DNA from 2 places in the Kitasatospora sp. NPDC051914 genome. Region 1 is predicted to be linked to the other one. Evidence: riboswitches for the same ligand, from Rfam matches in the RefSeq annotation. Region 1 holds a riboswitch; the other holds the start of a gene.
The links. A riboswitch is a leader RNA that binds a small molecule or an ion and turns the genes downstream of it on or off. The one in region 1 is predicted to bind cyclic di-AMP.
Positions count from the first base shown of each region.

Region 2: it holds a riboswitch for cyclic di-AMP, as region 1 does, so the genes downstream of both, AB0M03_RS30455 (transglycosylase family protein) here and AB0M03_RS06005 (glycoside hydrolase family 16 protein) in region 1, are expected to answer to the same signal.

Region 1 is NZ_JBFAXX010000006.1:11,015-22,606, reverse strand. Features, by position in the region: gene AB0M03_RS06030 (helix-turn-helix domain-containing protein) at 1-356, shown strand, start outside; gene uraD (2-oxo-4-hydroxy-4-carboxy-5-ureidoimidazoline decarboxylase) at 538-1,074, shown strand; gene uraH (hydroxyisourate hydrolase) at 1,122-1,457, shown strand; gene pucL (factor-independent urate hydroxylase) at 1,489-2,409, shown strand; gene AB0M03_RS06010 (8-oxoguanine deaminase) at 2,594-3,976, shown strand; cyclic di-AMP (ydaO/yuaA leader) riboswitch at 4,233-4,409, shown strand; gene AB0M03_RS06005 (glycoside hydrolase family 16 protein) at 4,413-5,717, shown strand; gene AB0M03_RS06000 (gamma-glutamylcyclotransferase) at 5,763-6,149, opposite strand; gene aceB (malate synthase A) at 6,289-7,941, opposite strand; gene AB0M03_RS05990 (IclR family transcriptional regulator) at 8,134-8,925, shown strand; gene AB0M03_RS05985 (antibiotic biosynthesis monooxygenase) at 8,958-9,269, opposite strand; gene AB0M03_RS05980 (hypothetical protein) at 9,414-9,773, opposite strand; gene AB0M03_RS05975 (hypothetical protein) at 10,968-11,297, shown strand; gene AB0M03_RS05970 (alpha/beta hydrolase-fold protein) at 11,317-11,592, opposite strand, start outside.
Region 2 is NZ_JBFAXX010000057.1:35,724-47,315, forward strand. Features, by position in the region: gene AB0M03_RS30450 (glycoside hydrolase family 6 protein) at 1-394, opposite strand, end outside; gene AB0M03_RS30455 (transglycosylase family protein) at 772-1,824, opposite strand; cyclic di-AMP (ydaO/yuaA leader) riboswitch at 1,826-1,978, opposite strand; gene AB0M03_RS30460 (hypothetical protein) at 2,506-3,207, opposite strand; gene AB0M03_RS30465 (MFS transporter) at 3,329-4,777, opposite strand; gene AB0M03_RS30470 (LysR family transcriptional regulator) at 4,876-5,787, shown strand; gene AB0M03_RS30475 (glutamate synthase subunit beta) at 6,015-7,526, opposite strand; gene AB0M03_RS30480 (MMPL family transporter) at 7,720-9,825, opposite strand; gene AB0M03_RS30485 (MarR family winged helix-turn-helix transcriptional regulator) at 9,971-10,510, shown strand; gene AB0M03_RS30490 (beta-glucanase) at 10,591-11,241, shown strand; gene AB0M03_RS30495 (LacI family DNA-binding transcriptional regulator) at 11,476-11,592, shown strand, end outside.

The DNA.
Region 1 (11,592 bases):
TCACCGCGGCGATAAAGCCACTGCTGGACGCGGTGGGCGCCACCGCGGTCGAGCCGGCCGAGGCCCGCCCGGACGACGTCGTCCTGGAGTGGGACGGCGAGGCGGCGGTGGCCGTGCGCCTGCCGCACCTCAGCAGTGCGCTCGACCGGCTGCTCGCCGAGATGACCCGTCAGTTCGACGGGCGCCCGCTGACCGAGCTCGACCGGGCCGAGAAGCAGCGGGTGGTGGCCCTGCTGGAGGAACGCGGCGCGTTCACCGTCCGGCACGGCGTGGAGACGGTGGCCTCGGCCCTGGGCGTCAGCCGCTTCACGGTCTACAACTACCTGAACCGGCAGGAAGGCGCCCGGAAGGGCTGACGCCGCCCGCCCCGAGTCTTCACCCGAGCGGCGGCCGGGCCCATTGGCGGATCACACACGACATCCCCCGGCGACCGGGCCCGCCGCGACACGTAACCACCAACCGTTCAACAAAGTGTTGACGGCCTCGGGTGGTGGATCTAGCTTGTGCGAGTGGCACCACTCTTCAGGAGGTCCACCCGTGACCAACCAACCCACCGCATCGACCGCGGACACCGGGGCCCTTGAGGCCCTGGCGGCGGCCCCGGCCGCCGAACTGCGGGAGACGCTGCTGGAGATCTGCTCCAGCCCCCGCTGGGCCGAGGCGGTCGAGGCCGCCAGGCCCTGGCGGGACCGGCCGGCCCTGCTGGCCGCCAACGCCGCCGCCATGGCGGTGCTCACCGCCGACGACCTCGCCGACGCGATGGCCGGTCACGCCCGGATCGGCACGCCGAAGGCCGGCGACGCCACCTCCGAGCGCGAGCAGGCCGGCATCCGGGGAGCCGACACCGCACTCCTCGACGAGCTGCACGAGGCCAACGCCGCCTACGAGGCGAAGTTCGGCCACGTGTTCCTGATCTGCGCGACCGGCCGCACCGCCGGCACCATGCTCGCCTCGCTGCGCGAGCGCTTCCCCAACGACGCCGCCACCGAGAGCGAGATCGTCCGCGGCGAGCTGCGAAAGATCAACGACATCCGCATCAACCGGCTGCTCGACGGTCCGCAGGCCTCCGCCTGAGGACCCACGGGCAGCCCCTCCCTGCCACAGTGAAGGTCGTCCACCCCATGACTGGCATCTCCACGCACGTGCTCGACACCAGCCTCGGCCGGCCGGCCGAGGGCGTCCCGGTCGAGCTTGCGCTGAACACCGAGGGTGGCTGGAAGGTGCTCGGCACCTCCGCCACGGACTCCGACGGCCGGGTCAAGGACCTGCCGGCCGTGGAGGCGGGCTCGGTCGTCCGGCTGCTCTTCGACACCGCCGCGTACTACGCGGGGCGGTCCGAGGAGGCGCCGTTCTTCCCCGAGGTAGCGATCGTCTTCACGGTCGCACCCGCGCAGCACCACTACCACGTGCCCCTGCTGCTCAACCCGTTCGGCTACTCGGTCTACCGCGGAAGCTAGTGGACCGACCTGGAAGCTTAGGAGCCATGCCATGGCCCATGTGCTCGGTCAGAACCAGTACGGCAAGGCGGAGAACCGCATCGTGCGGGTCTACCGCGACTCCACCCGGCACGAGATCAAGGACCTGAACGTCTCGGTCTCCCTGCAGGGCGAGTTCGAGGACGTCCACCTCACCGGCTCCAACGCCAACTGCCTGCCCACCGACACCACCAAGAACACCGTCTACGCCTTCGCCAAGGAGTACGGCATCGAGTCGGCGGAGGCCTTCGGCATAACGCTGGCCCGCCACTTCGTCGACAACACCGAGCGCGGCGTGGTGCACAGCGCCCGCATCCGGATCGAGGAGTACACCTGGGACCGCATCCGGACCCCGGACAGCTCCGCCCGCTTCATCGGCTCCGAGGAGGTCGGCCACTCCTTCGTCCGCAGCGGCCAGGAGGTACGCACCTCCGAGATCGTCTACGACGGCGAGTCCGTCCAGGTGATCTCCGGTCTCAAGGACCTGGTCGTGATGAACACGACCAACTCGGAGTTCTGGGGCTACATCAAGGACAAGTACACCACCCTCCAGGAGGCCTACGACCGCATCCTGGCAACCCAGGTGACGGCCCGTTGGAAGTACGGCTACACCGGCCGCGACGACGAGCCCCAGCCGAACTGGAACCGCTCGTACAACCACGTGAAGCGCCACATGCTGGAGGCCTTCGCCGAGACGTACTCCTACTCGCTGCAGCAGACCCTGCACGCGATGGGCACCCGGGTGCTCAACAACCGCGCCGAGGTGGACGAGGTCCGCCTGGAGCTCCCCAACAAGCACCACTTCCTCGTCGATCTGGAGCCCTTCGGCCTCAAGAACGAGAACGAGGTGTACTACGCCGCCGACCGGATGTACGGCCTGATCGAGGGCACCGTGCACCGCGAGGGCGTCGTCCCGGTCATCCCCGTCGCCTGACGGCCGGGCCGGCGCACCCGCCCACGGGCCGGACGGCCGCCGCGGGGCACCTGTGCCTCCCCGCGGCGCCCGCACCCCGTCCGGCCCGGCCCGCCCGACCCGCCCCGTCCGGCGGCCCGGGCGCACCACCCGCCGCTCCGCCCGCGGCGCCCCCTCAGCCCTCGCCCCCATAGGAGTTCACACCATGACAGTCCAGCCCCCACCCGCCGACCAGCGGATCGTGATCGAGAACGTCGCCGTCGCGACGGTGGACGCGAACGACACCGAGTACGCCCGCGGCCACGTGGTGATCCTCGGCAACCGGATCGAGTCGGTGGGCGACGGCCCGGCCCCGCAGTGGCTGGACAACGTGGTGCGCCGGATCAACGGCGAGGGGCACCTGGTCACCCCCGGCCTGGTCAACACCCACCACCACTTCTACCAGTGGATCACCCGCGGCCTCGCCCAGGACAACATCCTCTTCGACTGGCTGGTCGCGCTCTACCCGACCTGGGCCCGGATCGACGACAAGCTGGTGCACGCGGCCACCCAGGGCTCGGCCGCCGCCCTGCTCAAGTCCGGCTGCACCACCGCCTCCGACCACCACTACGTCTTCCCGCAAGGCGGCGGCGACATCCTCGGCGCCTCCATCGAGGGCGTGCAGGAGCTCGGCCTGCGCTTCACCGCACTGCGCGGCTCCATGGACCGCAGCAAGAAGGACGGCGGCCTGCCGCCGGACCACGCGGTGGAGAGGACCGAGGACATCCTGATCGCCTCCGAGGCCGCCGTCGACACCTGGCACGACGCCTCCTTCGGCTCGATGCTGCACGTGGCCCTCGCGCCCTGCTCCCCCTTCTCGGTCTCCACCGAACTCCTCAGGGAGTCCGCGGTGCTGGCGCGGCGCAAGGGCGTCCGGCTGCACACCCACGGCTCGGAGACGGCCGAGGAGGAGCAGTTCTGCAAGGAGCTGTTCGGCATGGGCCCGACCGACTACTTCGAGTCCACCGGCTGGCTCGGCGAGGACGTGTGGATGGCGCACTGCGTCCACATGAACGACTCCGACATCGCCAAGTTCGCCGAGACCGGCACCGGCGTCGCGCACTGCCCGTCCTCCAACGCCCGTCTGGCGGCCGGCATCGCCCGCGTCCCGGACATGCTGAAGGCCGGCGTGCCGGTCGGCCTGGGCGTGGACGGCACCGCCTCCAACGAGTCCGGCGAGCTCGGCACCGAGCTGCGCAACGCCCTGCTGATCAACCGCCTGCACGGCCGGCCGGACGCCCTGACCACCCGTCAGTCGCTGCGCCTGGGCACCATGGGCGGCGCCCGGGTGCTCGGCCGGCAGAACGAGATCGGCTCCATCGAGCCCGGCAAGCTCGCCGACCTGGCCCTGTGGAAGGTCGACGGCATCATGCACTCCTCGATCGCCGACCCGGTGGCCGCGCTCACCCTGGGCGCCCTGCCGCCGCTCGCCGTGCTCTTCGTCAACGGCAACGCGGTCGTCGAGAAGGGCGTGCTGACCACCGTCGACGAGGACCGGATCGCGCTGGCCTGCGCCCGCGCCGCGAAGGAGCTCGCCTCCCGCGCCTGATCCCAGGACTCCGGGCCGCACCAGGGACGGTGCGCCACCCGGACTCCGCGGCCCCGGCCGGCCCGCAGCGGGCCGGGGCCGGCCGGAGCACAGCCCCCGGACCCACGGCGAGGGTCCGGGGGCTGCGGCGTGCCCGGATGTGATGGACCTGACACCGGCGGTCCGGCGCCTTGCCCTCCGGGAGGACACTGCTAACCTGCTCGGACGCCCGCGCCATGCGGGCCCCGTCCCGGGACCGCCGAGTCCCGTCCGCCCGGTGACGGAAACGCGAGATGCGACACGGACGGGAGCGGGGGAACCAGGTAAGTCGCCCTGGCCCCGCGCGCACGCTCGCGGGACGGCCAGGGCTCGGGGTGAAGCCGCCCTCCGGCGGCCGGGCCACCTGACGGCCCGAATCCGACAGCTCACCTCGCAGGCGTCGTCGAGGAACAACTCCATGCCTGTTTCCGCCATCGCCCTCAAGGTGGGCGCGGTCGCCGGGCTCGGCCTGCTTGCCGTCCCCTTCCTGGGCAGCGCCGAGGCCGCCGACGTGCCCGAGGTGACCCAGGACCGGCTCTCGCCGGTCGCCATCGCCGCGGACACCGCGGCAGCCGCCTCCCTCTCCGTCCACTCCTCCGCCTGCTTCACCGCCCGGAAGGTCGGCGTCGCCGTCCGCGACGCCGCCGGCAACAGGCTGGACTTCCCCGGTACCGCCCGCAACGTGCGGATCTGCCCCGACGGGGTCACCGTCACCACCGCCGCCCGCACCCTGCCGGCCGGCGTCTACACCGCCTTCGGCACCTGGCAGGACGGCAACCGGCGCTGGCACAACCTCCCGGCGCAGACGCTGGACGTCCGCAGCACCGGCACCCCCGCGCCGGCCCCGAGCCCGACCACGGCACCGACCACGGCCGCCCCGAGCCCCTCCCCCACGGCGACGCCCTCCCCCACGGCCTCGGCGACCTCGTCCTCGCCGGCCCCCGGCTTCACCGCCTCCCCGTCGGCGGGCTCCTCCCCCACCTCGACGGCCGGTGCACCGACCTGGTCGGACGACTTCGACGGCGTGAACGTGCCGCTCGGCAGCTGGACGGGCTGCTCCAACGGCCCGTCCATCACCGCCAGCCACTGCACCGGGCTGCCGGCCGCGGTGGACAGCAAGTGGTGGGCCTACCCGGACGGCTGGAAGGACACCAGCAAGAACGGCACCTACTCGCCGTCGAAGACGATGTCCATCGCCAACGGCCAGATGAACCTCCACCTCAACCGGGACGCCTCCGGCACCTGGGTCTCCGCGCCGGTGCCCAAGCTCCCCTCCCCCACCGGCGGCGGCGTCCAGTACGGGCGCTTCGAGGTGACCTGGAAGGCGACCTCGGCGGCCGGCTACAAGATGGCGTGGCTGCTCTGGCCGGACGACGACGTCTGGCCGCAGCACGGCGAGATCGACTTCCCCGAGGGCGACCTCAACGGCACGATCAAGGCCTTCATGCACCGCGCCGACGCCACCTCGGGCAGCGACCAGGACGCCTTCTCCACCGGCGTCCCGACCGCCGGCGCGTGGCACACCTCGGCGGTCGACTGGCAGAAGGACGGCGTGACCTTCTACCTGGACGGCAAGGTGATCGGGCGCTCCACCGCGCGCATCCCCGCCAACTCGATGCACTGGGTGCTGCAGTCCGAGACGGCCCTCGGCGGCACCGTGCCCGCCGTGGGCTCCTCGGCGGACATCGCCGTCGACTCGGTCAAGTTCTGGAAGGCGGGCTGACCTTCCTCGTCCGCCCGGCCGGCGCCCTCCCCCCGGGGGCGCCGGTCAGGCGGTGCGGCCGAGCGTGGCGAGGTAGCCCCGCCAGCCCCCGTGGCCGGTGATCTCCCGGTGCACCCCGCGCTCGAGTTCGCCCCTGCGCAGCACCATGGACAGGCACGGGGTACCGTCCTCCAGGGCGATCACGCCGAGCTCCAACTCCGGCGGCTCGCCGGGCAGGACGGCGTCGCGCAGGTGCTCCAGCGGGACGTCGTACAGCTCGCCCTCGATCGCCGAGCCGCTGCCGGGGTCGGGCAGCAGCCCGGGGCAGACGTCGCGGACGGAGAAGAAGCGGTGGCCGGGCGCGGTGCGCACCGGGCCGACCAGGTACTCGGCGACCAGCGGGTGGAACGGTCCGCCGGTCATGGCCTGGCCGTTGAAGAAGATGAGCGCCATGGGGAAGTGCCTCCGAAAACAGGCGTTCCGTACGGCTCCGGTGCCGGGGCGGCGGGAGCCGTACGGAACGGTGAAATGTGGCGGGCGAGTTCGACGACCTGGAGGGGCGGTGGGACGCCCGCGGGCGGATAGGTTGGGGTCAGTCGAGCAGGGGCAGCGCGGGCAGGGTGAGGAAGTCGACGAACTCCTCTGCCAGGGCGACCTGTTCGAAGAGCCTGGCGGCCTCGGCCCAGCGGCCCGCGGCGTAGGCGTCCGCGCCGAGTTCGGTGCGGAGCTCGGCGAGCTCCTCGGCCACCAGCCGGCGGACGAGCTCCGCGGTGGCCTTCTCGCCGGTGTCGGAGAGCACGACGCCGTTGTTGATCCACTGCCAGATCTGCGAGCGGGAGATCTCGGCGGTGGCGGCGTCCTCCATCATGTTGAAGATGGCGACGGCGCCGAGGCCGCGCAGCCAGGCCTCGATGTAGCGGACACCGACCTGGACGGCGTTGTGCAGGCCCGCACGGGTGCAGTGGCCGCCGGCGCCGGCGATGTCGAGCAGCTGGTCGGCGGTGACGGGCTCGGCGGGCGGCGGCGCGTCCTTCTGGTGCGGGCGGTCGCCGAGCACGGCGTCGAAGCTGGCGCGGGCCACCGGGACGAGGTCCGGGTGGGCGACCCAGGAGCCGTCGAAGCCGCCGGCCGCCTCGCGGTCCTTGTCGGCCTTGACCTTCTCGAAGGCGGCCGCGTTGACCTCCGGGTCCCTGCGGGAGGGGATGAACGCGGCCATGCCGCCGATCGCGTGGGCGCCGCGGCGGTGGCAGGTCTGCACCAGCAGGCGGGTGTAGGCGGCCATGAACGGCGAGGCCATGGTGACGCTGTTGCGGTCCGGCAGGATGTAGTGCTCGCCGGCGTCGCGGAAGTTCTTGACGATGGAGAAGAGGTAGTCCCAGCGGCCCGCGTTGAGGCCGGCCGCGTGGTCGCGCAGCTCGTAGAGGATCTCGTCCATCTCGAAGGCCGCGGTGATGGTCTCGATCAGCACGGTGGCGCGGATCGTGCCGTGCGGGATGCCGAGCTCGGCCTGCGCGTGGGTGAAGACGTCGTTCCACAGCCGCGCCTCGAGGTGGCTCTCGGTCTTCGGCAGGTAGAAGTACGGGCCGGAGTTCGGGTCCTCGGTGCCGCGGGCGAGCAGGCGGGCGGCGTTGTGGAAGAAGTAGAGGCCGAAGTCGAGCAGGCCGCCGGCGACCGGGGTGCCGTCGACCAGCAGGTGTGTCTCGTCGAGGTGCCAGCCGCGCGGGCGGACGACGACGGTGGCGAGTTCGACGGCGGGCTTCAGGGTGTAGGCCTTGCCCGCGGGCGAGGTGAAGTCGATCCGCCCCTCGAAGGCGTCGATCAGGTTGAGCTGGCCGGAGACGACGTTCTCCCAGGTGGGCGAGGTGGCGTCCTCGAAGTCGGCGAGCCAGACCTTCGCGCCGGAGTTGAGCGCGTTGATCACCATCTTGCGGTCGGTGGGGCCGGTGATCTCCACCCGGCGGTCCTGGAGCGCGCGGGGCGCCTCGGCGACCTTCCAGTCGCCCGCCCGGACGTCGGCGGTCCCGGGCAGGAAGTCGAGGGTGCCGGCGGCGGCGATCTCGGCGCGGCGGGTCTTCCGTCGGGCGAGGAGCTCCTGGCGGCGGCCCTCGAAGGCGCGGTGGAGCCCGACCACGAAGGCGACGGCCTCCGGGGTGAGCACCTCCTCGGCGCGGGCGACGCGCGGACCGGCGACCGTGACGACCGGGGCGGCGGACGATGCGCCGACAGGTCCCTGATCTGCAGCCATGGGCAGGACACTCCTTGGACGGTTGAGCCAGCACTGGGGGTTCCTCCGACGGGAACTCCCGAGATCCGGACCCCCCTACGGGCGGGTTCCGTTCTGTACAGTGGAGCCTAGTTTCCGCGATACAGAATTTCAACGGTTTGTTGATGCGATCGCCGGGACTCTACTCCTCCCCCGACAGCGAAGGAAACACCGGTGGCCAGCACTCCCGCCGCAGACCGGACAGGCACCGACCGCTCCGGCGGCGTGCAGTCCGTCGAACGCGCCTTCCACCTCCTGGAGGCCCTGGCCGACGCCGGCGGCACGGCCGCGCTCAGCGAGCTGTCCGCCAGCTCCGGCCTGCCGATGCCGACGATCCACCGTCTCATCCGTACCCTCGTCCAGCAGGGATATGTCCGGCAGGACACGGCCCGTCGGTACACGCTCGGCCCGCGGCTGATCCGGCTCGGGGAGACCGCCGGCCGGCTGCTGGGGAGTTGGGCCCGCCCCTACCTCGCCGAGCTGATGGAGGCCACCGGGGAGACGGCGAACCTCGCCGTCCTGGAGGGCGGCGAGGTGGTGTACGTCGGGCAGGTGCAGTCGCGGCGCTCGATGCGGATGTTCACCGAGGTCGGCCGCCGGGTGCAGCCGCACTGCACCGGCGTCGGGAAGGCGCTGCTGGCCCAGCTGCCCGAGGACGAGGCCCGCGCCGTCCTGGGCACCCGACCGCTGCAGGCGCACACCCCGTACACACACACCGACCCTGCGGAACTGCTGCGGCACCTGGCGGCGGCCCGGGACTCCGGCTACGTGGTCGACGACCAGGAGCAGGAGATCGGCGTCCGCTGCATCGCGGTCGCCGTGCCGGGCGCCCCGACACCGACCGCACTGTCGGTGTCCGGCCCCGAGGCCCGGATCAGGGCCCTGGAGGCACAGGACGGCGACACCGCGCTGGTACCGGTGATGCGGCAGATCGCCGCCCGGCTCGGCCGGGTGCTGGCGCCCTGACAGGACGCCAGCACCCGCGACCCGCAAGGGGTTCAGCTCAGGCTGAGCTCCCCGGTCTGCGCCGCGGCCACCGAGAACACGGCGAGCTCCGGCTCGGTGCCCACCCGGCGGAAGAGCGCCGGGGCGGCAGGCCGTTGAGGTGCGTTGCGCACCGCCTCCAGCGCGGCCATGTCGCGCCACAGGCTCTGCACCCGCCAGTGACCGCCCGGGCCGCGGAGCAACTCGGTGCGGACGAGACCTTCGGGCAGCGGCCCGGACACCAGTTCGCGGTACAGGGCCACCAGTTCGGCCTCCCGCTCCGGCGCGACGACCGCGCCGACCTCACTCAGAACCTGTTCGGTCATGGCACTCACCTCCGGACCTCCAACGTACGCCGGGTCCGGTCGCCGCGCGCAGCCGTCGAACGGGCACTTCCGGCCGACCACTTGACGCGATCATTCAACTGCACAGGGTGACATCCGGGCCGGTGGTGCGGCGGCACGCCGTGCTCAGCGGTGGACCCGCACGTAATCCACCGCCGTGGTGATCGGTTCGTCACCGGACGGTCCGGGGTGGCACTTCCCGGCGACCACCGAGAGGTTGAGGATCAGGTACGCCGTCCAGCGCCGCCCGACCCCGCGGCCGTCCGACCGGACGCGCTCGCCGTTGACGTACCACTCGACGGAGCTGGCGCCGTACCGGGTGCCGGTGGTCACCCGCCGCCCGGGGGCGACGGCCTCCGGGTCGGAGTAGTACTTCCCGCCGCGGCGGACGTGGTCGGTGAGCTCCAGCAGGTGCGGATTGTCGGGGTGGTACTCGAAGCTGTCCACCTCGCTGCCGCCGTTGCGCCAGGTCCAAGGGCGGGCCAAGCGCCGCTGCCCTCCGGGAGTTGGACGCGGGTCTCGACGTAGTCGCCGGCGTGGACCCGGAATCCCTCGCCCGAGCCCTCGGTGGTGAGCAGCCCGGTCTCCCGGGCCCGGCGGCCGCTCTCCAGCATCCGCCCGGAGGGCTTCGCGGTGAAGACCGCCGCGCCGTCGGAGACCTGGACGGCGGCGGGGTCGAGCCAGTCGAGCTTGTTGTCGTCCGGGTTGTGGTCGCCGTAGCGGTAGGCGCCGCTCCGGTCGCCGACCCACTTCGTGCCCCAGGCCATCGAGCCGTCGAACTCGTCGGACCACGCCAACGAGCCGTGCGGGACGAGGCTGTCGGGATCGGTCGGGGTCGTCGGCCCCGGCACCGTGGGGCCGGTCGGGACTCGGCGTGCCGGCCGCGAGGTCCGCAGGGGGCGAACATCGATCGGAGAATGAGCACACGGTTCGAGAGCGGACGACTGCCGTTTGTTCACCATCTGTTGATGTGTGAAGGATTGAAGAACGCACCAACGCAAACCCCAACCTTGCTACTCGTTATGGGAGTTGTGCAAATCCGAGGCCCATTCGAGTGCAATTGCCGGCGCGCCGCGATTGTCGATGTTGATACACGCCGAATAATCATGAGGTCCAGACCACTTGCCGCCGCCCGCAGGCCTCCGGGCGGCCGGAGGATTCCACCTCCGGCGACGGATGCGGAGTCGGTGGCGATTTGGCGTCAAGTTCGCCAAGGAGCCGGACCATTGATGCCGGTTCGACGACTCCCTGCGGAGCGGAACCCGGGCGAAGACAGCGCCACGGCAGGGGCATTCGGATCCGAGTGCATTCGACGGAGGCCCAACTCCCTTTCCGCACCGAGGAATGCACGGGTCAGGACCGATCAGGGCCGAGTGCTCCGCCGGCGGGCGGGCTCTCCCCCTTCTGGCGTGTCTCCGGGCCTACGCCGCGTGCGGTGGGGGCGCGCCGGGCCCGGGCCGCTGCTGCGGCGGGGCACCGGGGGCTGCGGGTGAACCTCCCGCGGTGTCCTCTATCGGTGGAGTCCGGCCGTTCACCGGGCGACGCGACCGGCGCAGAACCGGCGTGTCCTCGGTCGCAGTGGGCCGTGCACGGTGGGGAACGATCACTGCGTCCGCTAGGTTGAAAGGGTGCGGCCGCCCCGGCCGCACCCACCCGCCGAGATTCCGAGGAACCGCCCAGATGACCGCGCCTCTGCCGGGTTTCGCCGGCCACACCTACCTCTTCCAGGTCGACAACGGCGCCGCCTTCCGCAACTCGTACTCCGCCGACGGCAAGCGGCTGCGCTGGGAGGGCCTCGGCGAGTCCGCCGGCCAGTTCGAGGACGTGTCGCTGCACGTCGCACAGGTCGGCGAGCAGCTCTGGTTCGTGAGCTGGACGGAGCAGAGCGGCATCACCGTCAGCCATGTGATGGACCTCGCCGCGCTGACCGTCCGGGTCTTCTGGACGTACGAGGGCGAGGGCGGCCGGGTCGGAGAGCTGCACACCGGCACCCTGGAGCAGCTCAGCTGACCGGCCGCCCGCCGCCGGGTCAGGCCGCGGCGGTCAGGTGCTGCGAGAGCCACTCGAGCGAGGGCGGCAACAGCTGCGACCAGGTGCGGAAGTTGTGGCCGCCCTGCGGGACCCAGGCGGTGTTGGCGGTCATCGGCGCCTTCACCGCCTTCTGGAACGCCTCGGTGCCCGGCTTGTAGCCGCCGTCGCCGGCCTGCGGGCCGGCCAGCAGCACCGAGATCTTCGGCTGCGGCAGATTGTTGAGCCGCCACATCAGGTCGGCCTCGTTGCGGCGCTGCTGGCTGCCCTTGAAGAG
Region 2 (11,592 bases), on a different contig from region 1:
AGTTGGAGGCGCCGCCGGCGGAGTACTGCGAGCAGTCCCGGCCGGGCACGTTGTACGCCACCGTCACCGGGACCTGCCGCTGCAGGGCCGCCCTGGCCTGCAGCTTCGCCATGGCTTTGGTGGTCTCCTGGGGCGTCGCCGTGCCGTTGAACCACTGGGCGACCGGGTGCGAGCCCATCTTCGCCATGGCCAGCGCACCGGCGTGGTCGCCGGCCTTGAGGTCGGCGGCGGCCTGGTGCAGGGCCTTGCTGTCGAGGTCCACGTAGAACCTGGTGCCGGGCGCGGGGGCCCGCTCCCGGCCGGTGGCGGCGGACGCGGGGGAGGGCAGGCAGCAGGCCGCGACGGCGGCGACTACGGCGCTCGCTGCCGCGATTCGACGGCGGTGGCGGAACACGTGCGGCTCCTAGGGCTGGCGGACGGGGGCGCCGGGGCTTCCTCCATAGTGTGGGAGCGCTCCCAAGCGCGAGGGAATGTCTAGTCGGCGCCACTCGGCGCGTCAAGACTCCGCGCAGAAAGGGATGTTGGGCGCGGAGACGGAAGGCGCCCCCGCGCCCGGGCCGGCCGTCCGGCCTCAGCGCTGCCGGCGGACGCCCTCGCGCCACAGCAGCCCCAGGATGCCGGGTTCCACCTCCGTGGTGACCGCACCCATCGCCCGCCGGACGAACCGGACGCCGCGGGCGCCGGCACCGGCAGGATCTGAGCCGCAGCACGCGCAGCACGCCGACGGCCCCGGGCGGTTGCCCGGGGCCGTCGTGCGTCGTGCCCGCGAGGTTACTTGATCTTGAGGACCTGGCCGGGCTTGATGAGGTCCGGGTTCTCGCCGATGGTCGACTCGTTGCTGTCGTACACGTGCTTCCAGCCGCCGAGCTTGTTCTTGTCGGAGATGTCGGACAGCGTGTCACCGGCCGCCACGGTGTAGGTGGTCGCCTCCGGGGTGCCCGGGGAGTCCTGCGGCGCGGTGGTGGCCGCCGCCGGGGCCTGGTCCGTGCTGGCGGGCGCGGCGGGGCCGGTGGCCGCGCCGACGGGGTCGGTGACCGGCGGGACGCCGGTGACGGGCTGACCGGTCGTCGGGTCGGTCGCGGTCGGCGCCGTGGTCCCCGGGAGCGTGCCGGGGGTGGTGCCCGGGGCCGGGGTGGTGGCGCCGGGGGTGCCCGGCACGGTGTCGGTGGGCGGCAGCGCGGTGGTCGGGGCGGACGGGGTCGGCGGAGTGGCGGAATGCTTGTTGCCGGAGTTGTCGCCCTGGTCGTTCCGGGTGGCGCCCGGGCCGGTCCAGTAGTCGTAGATCTCCTGGCTGGTGGTCCAGTACCACTGGCCGCCGGCCTGGTACCAGTACACGCCGTTGGCGTCCTTGCCCTGCATACCGGGGAAGACCGGGGCCGCACCGCGAGCCGTGGTGGTCGGCGCGGGCGTGGCCGTCTCCGTCGGCACGACGGTCTCGGGCTTGCCCTCGCCGGTCAGCCCCGCGGTGGTGGCGCACTTGCCCCAGACCTTGGCGCCGTTGTCGGCGAGCACCCGCTCCGCAACGGTGATCTGCTCGTCCTTGGTGGCGCGGTCCGGGGTGGAGGCGAACAGGTCGCCGCCGTAGGCGACCCAGGTGCGCAGGTCCAACTGGAGTCCGCCGTAGGTACCGTCGCCGGTGGCCTTGGTCCAGTTGCCCGCCGTGGCGCACTGTGCGACCGCGTCCCAGGTGGTGACCGGGGCGGCGTGGGCGCCGGTGGCGGTGAGCAGGGGGATCGCCAGACCTGCACCGGCCACGCCGGCGGCTGCGACGGCGCGCTCGGTCTGGGTGGGGCGGCGGTGACGGCCGGAGCCGATGAAACCCATCGAGTTCCCTCTCCGCACGCCTGCGAGGTGAGCTGTCGGGTTCGGACCGGGGAGGTGGCCCGGCCGCGCGGACGCGGCTTCACCCCTAGCCGTGTGGGGGCGGCGTCGAAACGTGGGTCCCCCGTCCCTGCCCAGGGTCTGGTCGGTGACCCGTTCGACGCGGTGGGCAGGGTTCGGCGTGCCGCGCCTCGGGTGCCCGTGCTGTCGGGCTGAGGTGGAGATTAGAGGGATCGTCACCGCGATAACAAGCCAGCATCCTGAACATCACACAATCATCACGAGTGCTGAGATGTCGCAGGCGTGCATTTCGGCCACACGTCCCGTCATGCGAACGGCTGTCGACGGGGTGCCGACGGGTCGCCGTGCAGGTCACGGGGGATGTCGGCCCGGCCTGACGTGTCCGCGGCGGACGGTCCCGGACGAATTCCCCGGGAAATTCGGCGAAATTCCGCGCCGGAAATGCGGGCGGCCGCTTCCGTTGCCGTGTGCGGGGAATGGCGGACCGTCGGCGGGCGGCCCCGGGGGGCCCGCCCCACCGGGGTGATCACGGCACGAACGGAGGCTCCGGAGGATCTTTGCGCCGCCGTTCGGGCGCGACACACGAACACCGGACCGGCACCGTTCGTGGCGGAACGGAAAGCATCGGCAAGCCGTCCGACCGGGCCCCGACCGGGTCGGCCGTCAGTCCTCCGGTGGCCAGCACGCCAGCACCGCGGCCGCCTCCCCGTCCGTCAGTGGCCGGTGCCCCATCGCCACGTCGTTCTCGTCGAAGGACCATGACTCGGCCAGCAGCAGCACCGGCCGGTCGCCGTCCTCCCGCAGCACCGCCCACCATCCCAGGTCGCCCTGCGCCGACCACTCCACGTACCGGAAGACGCCGTGCCGGAAGCTCGTCCGATCGACCCCGGCGCCCTCCGGCGGCAGCCAGTCCGTCACCGATCCCTCCGCGGACGGTGCCCACCGCTGCTGGGCCTCCGTCAGTCCGACCACCTCGTCCACCGAGACCCGCACCCAGGCTCCGCCCGGCCGGGCGTCCGCCACCGCCAGCGGTGTGCAGCGGACCATGGCGTGCGCGGGCAGCTCCTCCGGGCAGTCCGGCGCGCAGTTCGCCACCGTGGACGGCGGCGCGAACAGGCACCAGAACGGCCCCTCGGTGAGGAACGGGCCGTCCATCCCCACCATCCGCACCTCGCCCGCCACCGGGGCCCGCTCCGCGGGCGCGAACCCGTGGCCGCCGTACGGCGACGCGGCGCACCCGGGCGCCGCCCAGCGGGCCAGCGACGTTCCGGCGGCCCGCGCCCACCCGGGCGGAGGAGTGGGGGACCAGGGGCGGCGCGCCGCGCAGCCGCACCCCGCTGCGTCGACGGAAACGATGACGGTCATGACAGGCATGGTGGCAAACCGGCCCGCCGCCCCCGCGGCCGGGTGCCGGCCGGCCGGGAGGCGGCGGGCCGGCGGTCGGCCCGTGTCGGTCACCCGTGCACACTGGTCACCCGTGCGCGGGTCAGCTCGCGCTCCGGTCCGCCACGGGCCGGGGAACCGCCGCGGGGCCGGCGCCGGCGGGCCGGCCGCGCAGGCCGAGCGTCACGGCGACGGCCGCCAGCAGCACCGGCACCGCGACCACCCGCAGGCCGGCCGCCATCCCGGCGGTGAACTCGGCCGGGCCGTGCGGAGATCCGCCACCGGCGTGCGAGGCGAGCACCGTGCCGACGACCGCGACGCCGAGCGCCGCGCCGAGCTCCCGGGCCGCGGTGTTCAGCCCGGCGCCCAGCCCGGCCTGGTGACCGGGGAGTTCGGACACCACGGTGTGGGTCAGGCCCGGGGCGCACAGCCCCATGCCGGCCGACAGCACGAGCAGCCACAGCGCGTACACCGGGTACGGCGTGGCCGGGCCGGCCGTGGAGACGCCGAGCAGCCCGCCGCCGATCAGGGCCAGCCCGCCACCGGCCGCCAGGCGCACGCCGTGCCGGTCCTGCAACCGCGCGGCGAGCCGCGGCACCAGGGCCATGCCGACGGTCAGCGGCACGATCGCCAGCCCCGTCCGGGCCGGCGAGTAGCCCTTGGCGTACTGCAGGAACTGCGAGTTGACGAAGAACAGCGCGAACAGGCCGAAGAAGGACGCCGCCGTGCCCACGGCTGCAGCGCGCAGCCGGCGGGAGCGGAACACCCGGGGGTCGACCAGCGGCCGCCGCGCCCGCAGCCCGTGCCCGGTGAACAGCGCCAGCAGCACCGCCCCGGCCGCGAACCCGGTGAGCACCGGCGCCGACCACCAGCCGTGCGAGGGGCCCTCGATGATGCCGTACAGCACGGCGCCTGTACCGCCGATCAGCAGCGCGGAGCCCACCGGGTCGGCCGGCGTCGCGTGGCGGGGCAGGTCGGGGACGGTGCGGAGCACGGCCGCCGCCAGTACGGCCGCCAGCGGTGCCATCGCCCAGAACAGCGCCTGCCACGGCAGGTACTGGGCGGTCAGGCCGCCGCCGACGTTCCCGGCCAGGCCGCCGAGGCCGACCGCGAGCGTCCAGGAGGCGACGGCCTGCACCCGCCGCTCCGGACCGGCCAGGTGCACCAGCACCGCCATGGTGGCGGGCATGACCAGCGCGGCCCCCGCGCCGGAGACCGCCCGCCCGGCGACGAGCGCGGCCACCGAACCGAGGGTGCCGCCACCGGCGCTCAGGCACGCCCCCGCGGCGAACAGGGCGAGCCCGGCGAGCAGTGCACGCCGCCGCCCCCAGCGGTCGCCCAGCGCACCGGCCGGGATCAGCAGACCGGCGAAGACGATGACGTACGCGTCGACCGTCCAGAGCAGTGCACTCGGGGACGGATGCAGGGCGGAGGCGGCGAGTTGGGGGATCATCAGGTTGATCGCGGCGACCATGCTCTGGGCGACCAGCACACTGGCGCACATCGTGAGCAGGGTGGACCGGCGCAGTGCCGTCCGGGTGTTTTCGGGCATGGGCGGGGGAGCTCCTTCCGGAGCGGGAGGTGTGTGGGTTCCCGTCCACCGTAGGGCGATGCTTGGATTGCATCCAGTGCATGTTCTGCATGAGAGGAATGCGTGCCGTGCAATCCATGATGGACCTCAACCTGCTGATCGCCCTGGACGTGCTCGTCGAGGAACGCAGCGTCTCGGGCGCCGCGGCCCGGCTGCACCTGTCCGAGCCCGCCATGAGCCGCACCCTGGGCCGCATCCGGCGGGCCCTCGGCGACCCGGTGCTCGTCCGGGCCGGGCGGACGATGGTGCCGACCCCGCACGCACTCGCGCTCCACCCCGAGGTCCGCGCCGTGGTGGAGCGCGCCCGGGCACTGTTCACCGCCGGCGGGCAGGTCGATCTGCGCACCCTGGACCGGACGTTCACCGTTCTGGCGCACGACGCCTTCGCCGCCGCCCACGGCGCCGGACTGTTCGCGCGCACCGCGGCCGAGGCCCCCGGGGTGCGCCTGCGGTTCTTCGGCGAGAGCCACCTCGACGCCCCCGCCCTGCGCGAGGGCACCGCCGACCTGGAGGTCGGGGTCATCGACACCACCTCGCCCGAGGTGCATGTCGAACAGCTCTACGAGGACCGGATGCTGGCCGTCGTCCGGGCCGGCCACCCGCTGCTCGACGGCCCGCTCACTCCGGAACGGTTCGCCGCCGGCCGGCACATCGGCGTCTCCCGGCGCGGCCGCCTGCACGGCCCGATCGACACCGCCCTCGCCGAACTCGGCCTCTCCCGCACGGTGGTGGGCACCGTGGCGACCTATCCGGCGGCACTGTTCGTGCTGCGCAGCACCGATCTGATCGGTCTCACCACCAGCCGCAGCCGTAGTCTGGCCGACGCTCTGGGGCTGGTGACGGTCGACATCCCGCTCGACCTGCCCTCCCTCCCCTTCGGGCTGGCCTGGCACCCCCGCCACGACGCCGACCCGGCCCACGCCTGGCTGCGCGGCTGCATCCGCGAGCTGCTGGCCGGCGACGGGTGGTGAAGCCGGACGGGTGGTGAAGCCGGGGGAAGTGCGCAGTCCGGGCGGGTGCCGCGGCGTCATGGGGGCGACCCGTGTCCTGTGCGGCGGCCCGCATCCGCATCGCGCAGTTCCGCCCCCAGCCTTCGGCCGGGAGGTGCCCCCAGCGCCTCCGGTGGTTGCCCGTGCGAGCCGGATTGCGCAGTTCTCGGCGCCCCTGTCGGTCAGCCTCTCCGACCCGGTAGCTCCCATTAGGCGGGGAGCGGGGGGACGTCCTCGGGGGTGATGGCGTGGTCGGCGGGGGTGATGGGGGAGGGGAGTTCGTCGCGGCCGGTGAGGTAGCGGTGGACGGCGGCGGCCGCCGCGCGGCCTTCGGCGATGGCCCAGACGACCAGGGACTGGCCGCGGCCGGCGTCGCCCGCGACGAAGACGCCCTCCGGCCCGGCCGCGAACCGGCCGTCCCGGGCGAGGTTGCCGCGGGCGTCCAGGCCGAGGCCCAACTGTTCGGCCAGGCCGGTGCCGTGTTCGGGGCCGGAGAAGCCGAGGGCGAGCAGTACGAGGTCGGCGGGGAGCGCGTGCTCGGTGCCGGGCACCGGGGTCCGGCTGCCGGGTTCGGCGTCGGCGAAGCGGACGGCCGAGACGTGTCCGCCGGAGTCGGTGTCGAAGCGGACGGTGGCGGAGGCGTAGGCCCGGATGTCCGGGTCCGCGAGGGTCGGCGGCCGGAGTTCGCCGGCCTCCTCGTGCGAGGTGGTCGCCCGGTGGATCTTGGGGTGGACGGGCCAGGGCTGCGCCTCCGGGCGGGCCTCGGGTGGCCGCGGGTGGATGTCCAACTGCCGTACGTCCAGTGCCTCCTGGCGCACAGCGGTGCCCACGCAGTCGGCTGCGGTGTCGCCGCCGCCGATCACCACCACGTGCCGGCCCCGGGCGCTGACCGGGGAGCGGTCGAGGTCGCCAGCCACCACCCGGTTGGCCAGCGGCAGGTACTCCATGGCCTGGTGGATGCCGGCGGACTCCCGCCCGGGCACCGGGAGTTCGCGCCAGGCGGTGGCGCCCACGGCGATCACCACCGCGTCGCAGCCGGCCCGCAGCTCGTCCGCCGGCAGGTCCCGCCCGACGGCCACGCCGGTACGGAACTGCGTTCCTTCGGCGCGGAGTTGGTCGATCCTGCGGTCGAGGCGGTGCTTCTCCAGTCGGAAGTCCGGGATGCCGTAGCGCAGCAGGCCGCCGATCCGGTCGGTGCGCTCGTAGACGGTGACGGTGTGGCCGGCCCGGGTGAGCTGCTGGGCGGCGGCCAGGCCGGCGGGGCCGGAGCCGACCACCGAGACGGTGCGCCCGGTGCGGCGCTCCGGCGGCCGCGGCGGTTCCAGGCCGTGTTCCCAGGCGTGGTCGGCGATGGCGAGTTCGACGTTCTTGATGGTCACCGCGTCGGCGTTGATGGCCAGCACGCAGGCGCTCTCGCAGGGCGCCGGACAGAGCCGGCCGGTGAACTCCGGGAAGTTGTTGGTGGCGGCCAGCCGTTCCACGGCGTCGCGCCAGTCGTTCTCGGAGACCAGACGGTTCCACTCCGGGACGAGGTTGCCCAGCGGGCAGGCCTGGTGGCAGAACGGCAGGCCGCAGTCCATGCACCGGGCCGCCTGGCTGCCGATGATCGGGAGCAGTGCCCGCCGTTGGTAGACCTCCTCCCAGTCGTGCACCCGGGCCGCGACGGTCCGGCGGGCGCGGAGCAGCCGGGGCGTGTTCAGGAACGCCTTGGGGTCGGCCATGGTCGGCCTCCAGCGGTGCGGTTCGCCGCCGGGCGTCAGGGCGGGAGTGTGGGCAGGAGGGGTGCGTGGGTGCAGGGGCGCGGGGCCGGGGGAGCGCGGGGTCGGCGGTCGCAGCCGGGCGGGCGTGCGCACAGTGCCGTGTGGCCACCGTACGCCCGCCCGCCCGGCTTGGACAGTGGTGCGGCGTCCCTGTTCAGCGGGCCGCCGGGACCTGCTCACCGGCCGGCTCGGCCGGGGCCTCCACCGGGTCGAGCCGGGCCGGCCACCAGGAGCGGGCGCCGAGGTCGTACACCAGCGCCGGGACCAGCAGCGAGCGGACCAGCAGGGTGTCCAGCAGCACGCCGAAGGCGACGATGAAGGCGATCTGCACCAGGAACGCCAGCGGGATCACGCCGAGGGCGGCGAAGGTCGCGGCGAGCACCACGCCGGCCGAGGTGATCACGCCGCCGGTCGCGGTGAGCGCCCGCAGCACACCCTCCCGGGTGCCGTGCCGCAGCGACTCCTCGCGGGCCCGGGTCATCAGGAAGATGTTGTAGTCCACGCCGAGCGCCACCAGGAACACGTAGCCGTACAGCGGCACCGACGGGTCGGTGGCCGGGAAGCCCAGCACGTGCGGGAAGACGACCGCAGAGACGCCGAGCACCGCGAGGTACGAGAGCGCCACCGTCGCCGCCAGCAGCAGCGGCGCCACCAGCGAGCGCAGCAGCACGATCAGGATCAGCAGGATGCACACCAGCACCACCGGGACGATCACCCCGCGGTCGCGGGAGGCGGTGGCCCGGGTGTCCTCCTGCTGTGCGGTGTAGCCGCCGACCAGGGCGTCCGCGCCGTCCACGGCGTGCACCGCGTCGCGCAGCCGCAGCACGGTGGCCACCGCCGCGTCGCCGTCCGCCGGGTCGGCGAGCGTGGCGTCGAGGCGGACCAGCCCGTCGACGGTCTTCGCCGGGCCGCCCGGCGCGCCGCCGGTGAACGCGGCGACCGCGCTCACCCCGGGCACCGCGCGGGCCGCGGCCGCGACCGCCTCCGCCTTCTCCGCGCGGGCGACGATCACCGCCGGGTTGCCGGAGCCGCCGGGGAAGTGCGCCGACAGCACCTTCTGCGCGGCCACCGAGGGCTGAGCCTTGACGAACAGGTCGGTCTGCGCGACGCCGCGGGCGTCCAGTGCGGGCGCGAAGGCCGCACAGGCCACCAGCACCGCCAGGGCGCAGGCCCAGGTCGCCCGGGGACGCCGCCCGACGAGCGCCGCCACCCGCTGCCAGATGCCGTGCACCGGTGCGGAGCCGTCCGCAGGCGGGCGGGCCGGCCAGTACGCGGCGCGGCCGCAGAGCACCAGTGCGGCCGGCAGGAAGGTCAGTGCGGACACCACCGCGCAGCCGATGCCGATCGCGCCGACCGGGCCCAGTGCCCGGTTGTTCGTCAGATCGGAGAGCAGCAGCACCAGCAGGCCCAGTGCCACGGTCAGCCCGGAGGCGACGATCGGCTCCGCGGAGCGCCGCCAGGCCGTCCGCATCGCCGCGAACCGGTCGGGGTGCAGCGGGAGTTCCTCGCGGAAGCGGGCCGAGAGCAGCAGCGCGTAGTCGGTCGCGGCGCCGATCACCAGGATCGACAGCAGGCCCTGGATCTGCCCGTCCACCCGGACGATGCCGTGCTGCGCCAGCACGTACACCAGGGCGCAGGCGACGCCGAGGGCGAACACCGCGCCGACGATCACCAGCAGCGGCAGCAGCACGCTGCGGTAGACGGCGAGCAGGATGACCAGCACCACGCCGAGCGCGACGCCCAGCAGCAGGCCGTCGATGCCGGCGAACGCCCCGCCAAGGTCGGCCGTGATCGCCGCCGGGCCGGCCAGTGCCACGGTGGTGCCGGGCACCTGCTCGACCCGGGCACGGACGGCGTCGACGCTGTCCGCGGTCTGACGGCCGAGGTCGGAGCGGAGGGCGACCACGCCCTGCAGGGCCCGGCCGTCCTCGGAGGGCCGGGCGGGGGAGGCCTGGCCGGTCGCGCCCGGCACGGTGGCCGCGGCCTGCAGGGCCCGGTCGGCGGCGGTGCGCTGCTCGGCGGTGACCGAGCCGTCGCGGGCCTCCCAGACGACGATCACCGGGAGGGTGCCCTCGGCCTGGAAGCCCTTCTCCAGGGCGGCGGCCCTGGTCGACTCGGCGCTCTTGGGCAGGAAGGCGGCCCGGTCGTTGGTGGACACCTCGGTCAGGCGGCCGGCGAAGGAGCCGAACGCGCCGCCGAGGGCCAGCCAGACGACGACGAGGGCCAGGGGGAGCAGAAGCCGGATGCGGCGTGGGGGCACGGCGGGTCCTCCGGGGTCGGTCGGCGGTCGGACGCGATGATATCTCAATAATCGAAAGACTTGACCATTGAGATAATCGGAGGGGTGGGGACGCCCTAGGCTGGGGGCTCCCGCCCGGCGCAGCCCACCGACCGAGAGGTGACCCTTGTCCGACCAGGAGTCGACCGCCCCCGCGCAGCGGACGCCCGACAGCAAGGCCTTCGGCAACCTCCTGCAAGGACTCGCCTCCGAGATGAACCTGCTCGGCCACGACTTCGCCGCCGCGCAGGGCCTGCACGCCACCGACGTCCAGGCGCTCCTCGCGATCATGCGCGGCTCCACCGGCATCACCCCCGGCCCGGTCACCCCCGGTCGGCTGCGGGAGGAACTCGCCCTCACCTCCGGCGCCGTCACCGCCGTCCTCGACCGGCTGGAGCGCGCCGGGCACATCCGCCGCAGCCGCGACGCCGCCGACCGCCGCCAGGTCCAGGTGCACTACAACCCCGGCGCCAGCCGGATGGCCGCCGCCTGGTTCGCCCCCGTCGCCGACTGCACCGACGCCGTGGCCGCCGAGTTCAGCCCCGACGAACTGCGCACCGTCGCCCGCTTCCTCGGCCGGATGACCACCGGGCTCGAGGAACTGCGCCACGCCCGCCGCGAGGACACGGCCACCGGTCCGGATTCGGAGCCTCCGATTCGCATATGACGAACCGTGACGGGTAGTTCACTCCCAGTGATTGACGGCGTCCGCCCAAAACGCGGCGGACCGGCAACCGGGAGGCGGCGATGGCAACGGTCTTCAGCGCGGACTTCACGTCGGCACGGCAGTGGGTGGCGGGGCGCAGCAGCGCCTACCCCCGGATGGGGCCCACCAACAGGAGCGACCACAAGCTCGACCACCTCGTCCCCGCCTACTGCCCCGGCGGTGTCTTCGCCGCCGCCCGGCGGCCCGGCAGCGACCTGTGGAACTGCAACCTGCTCACCACCGAGGGCAGCCCGGACGGCTTCCAGCTGCGGCCCGGCGACGTGATGCTCGCCCGGGTCACCCTCCCCACCGCCCTCGGCGCCTGGCCCGCCATCTGGACCTGGCGGGACGGCGGCAACGAGATCGACGTCTTCGAGTACCACCCCGACAACCCCGACCTGCTGGAGGTCTCCAACCACGTCCGCGGCGGCTACCGCTACTGGCACGGCGGCGCGGCCGGCATAGCCCCCGGCGCCACCGTCGAGCTCCGCACCGTCTTCGGCCGCACCTCCGTCGACTGGTACGCCAACGGTGCCGCCGTCCACTCCGACCGCCGGGGCGTCGGCTCCACCTGGCACGCCTACCTGATCGTCAACCTCTCCGTCTCCGACGGCACCTACCACCCGCGCCCGCCCGCCGACGGCCCCTCCCGGTTCAGCTGGACCTGCCACAGCCTCGTCGTCGAACGCTGACCCGCAACCGCCCCGCAACCGCCCCGCAACCGCCCCACCGGCACCGCCCGCCGCTCAACCGCTTGAGCCGACAGCGTCCGACGGCCCGTCCCGGGGCGGCCCGCGGACGCCCGTCCGGCCTCAACCGGTTCGTGGACACGGGACCGGCACGGCACATAGATTGGACGCCGATCTTCGTGCGGGCGGGCGCGCGGAGCCGCGACACGGGGCCGCCGCGCCCCCGGAGGGCCGACGATGAGCCGGGGAAGGTCGGACACCAGACGGGTCACCATCCGCGACGTCGCCGACCGCGCGGGCGTCTCCACCGCAGCCGTCTCGCTCGCCCTCAACGACCGCCCCGGCGTCTCCGCC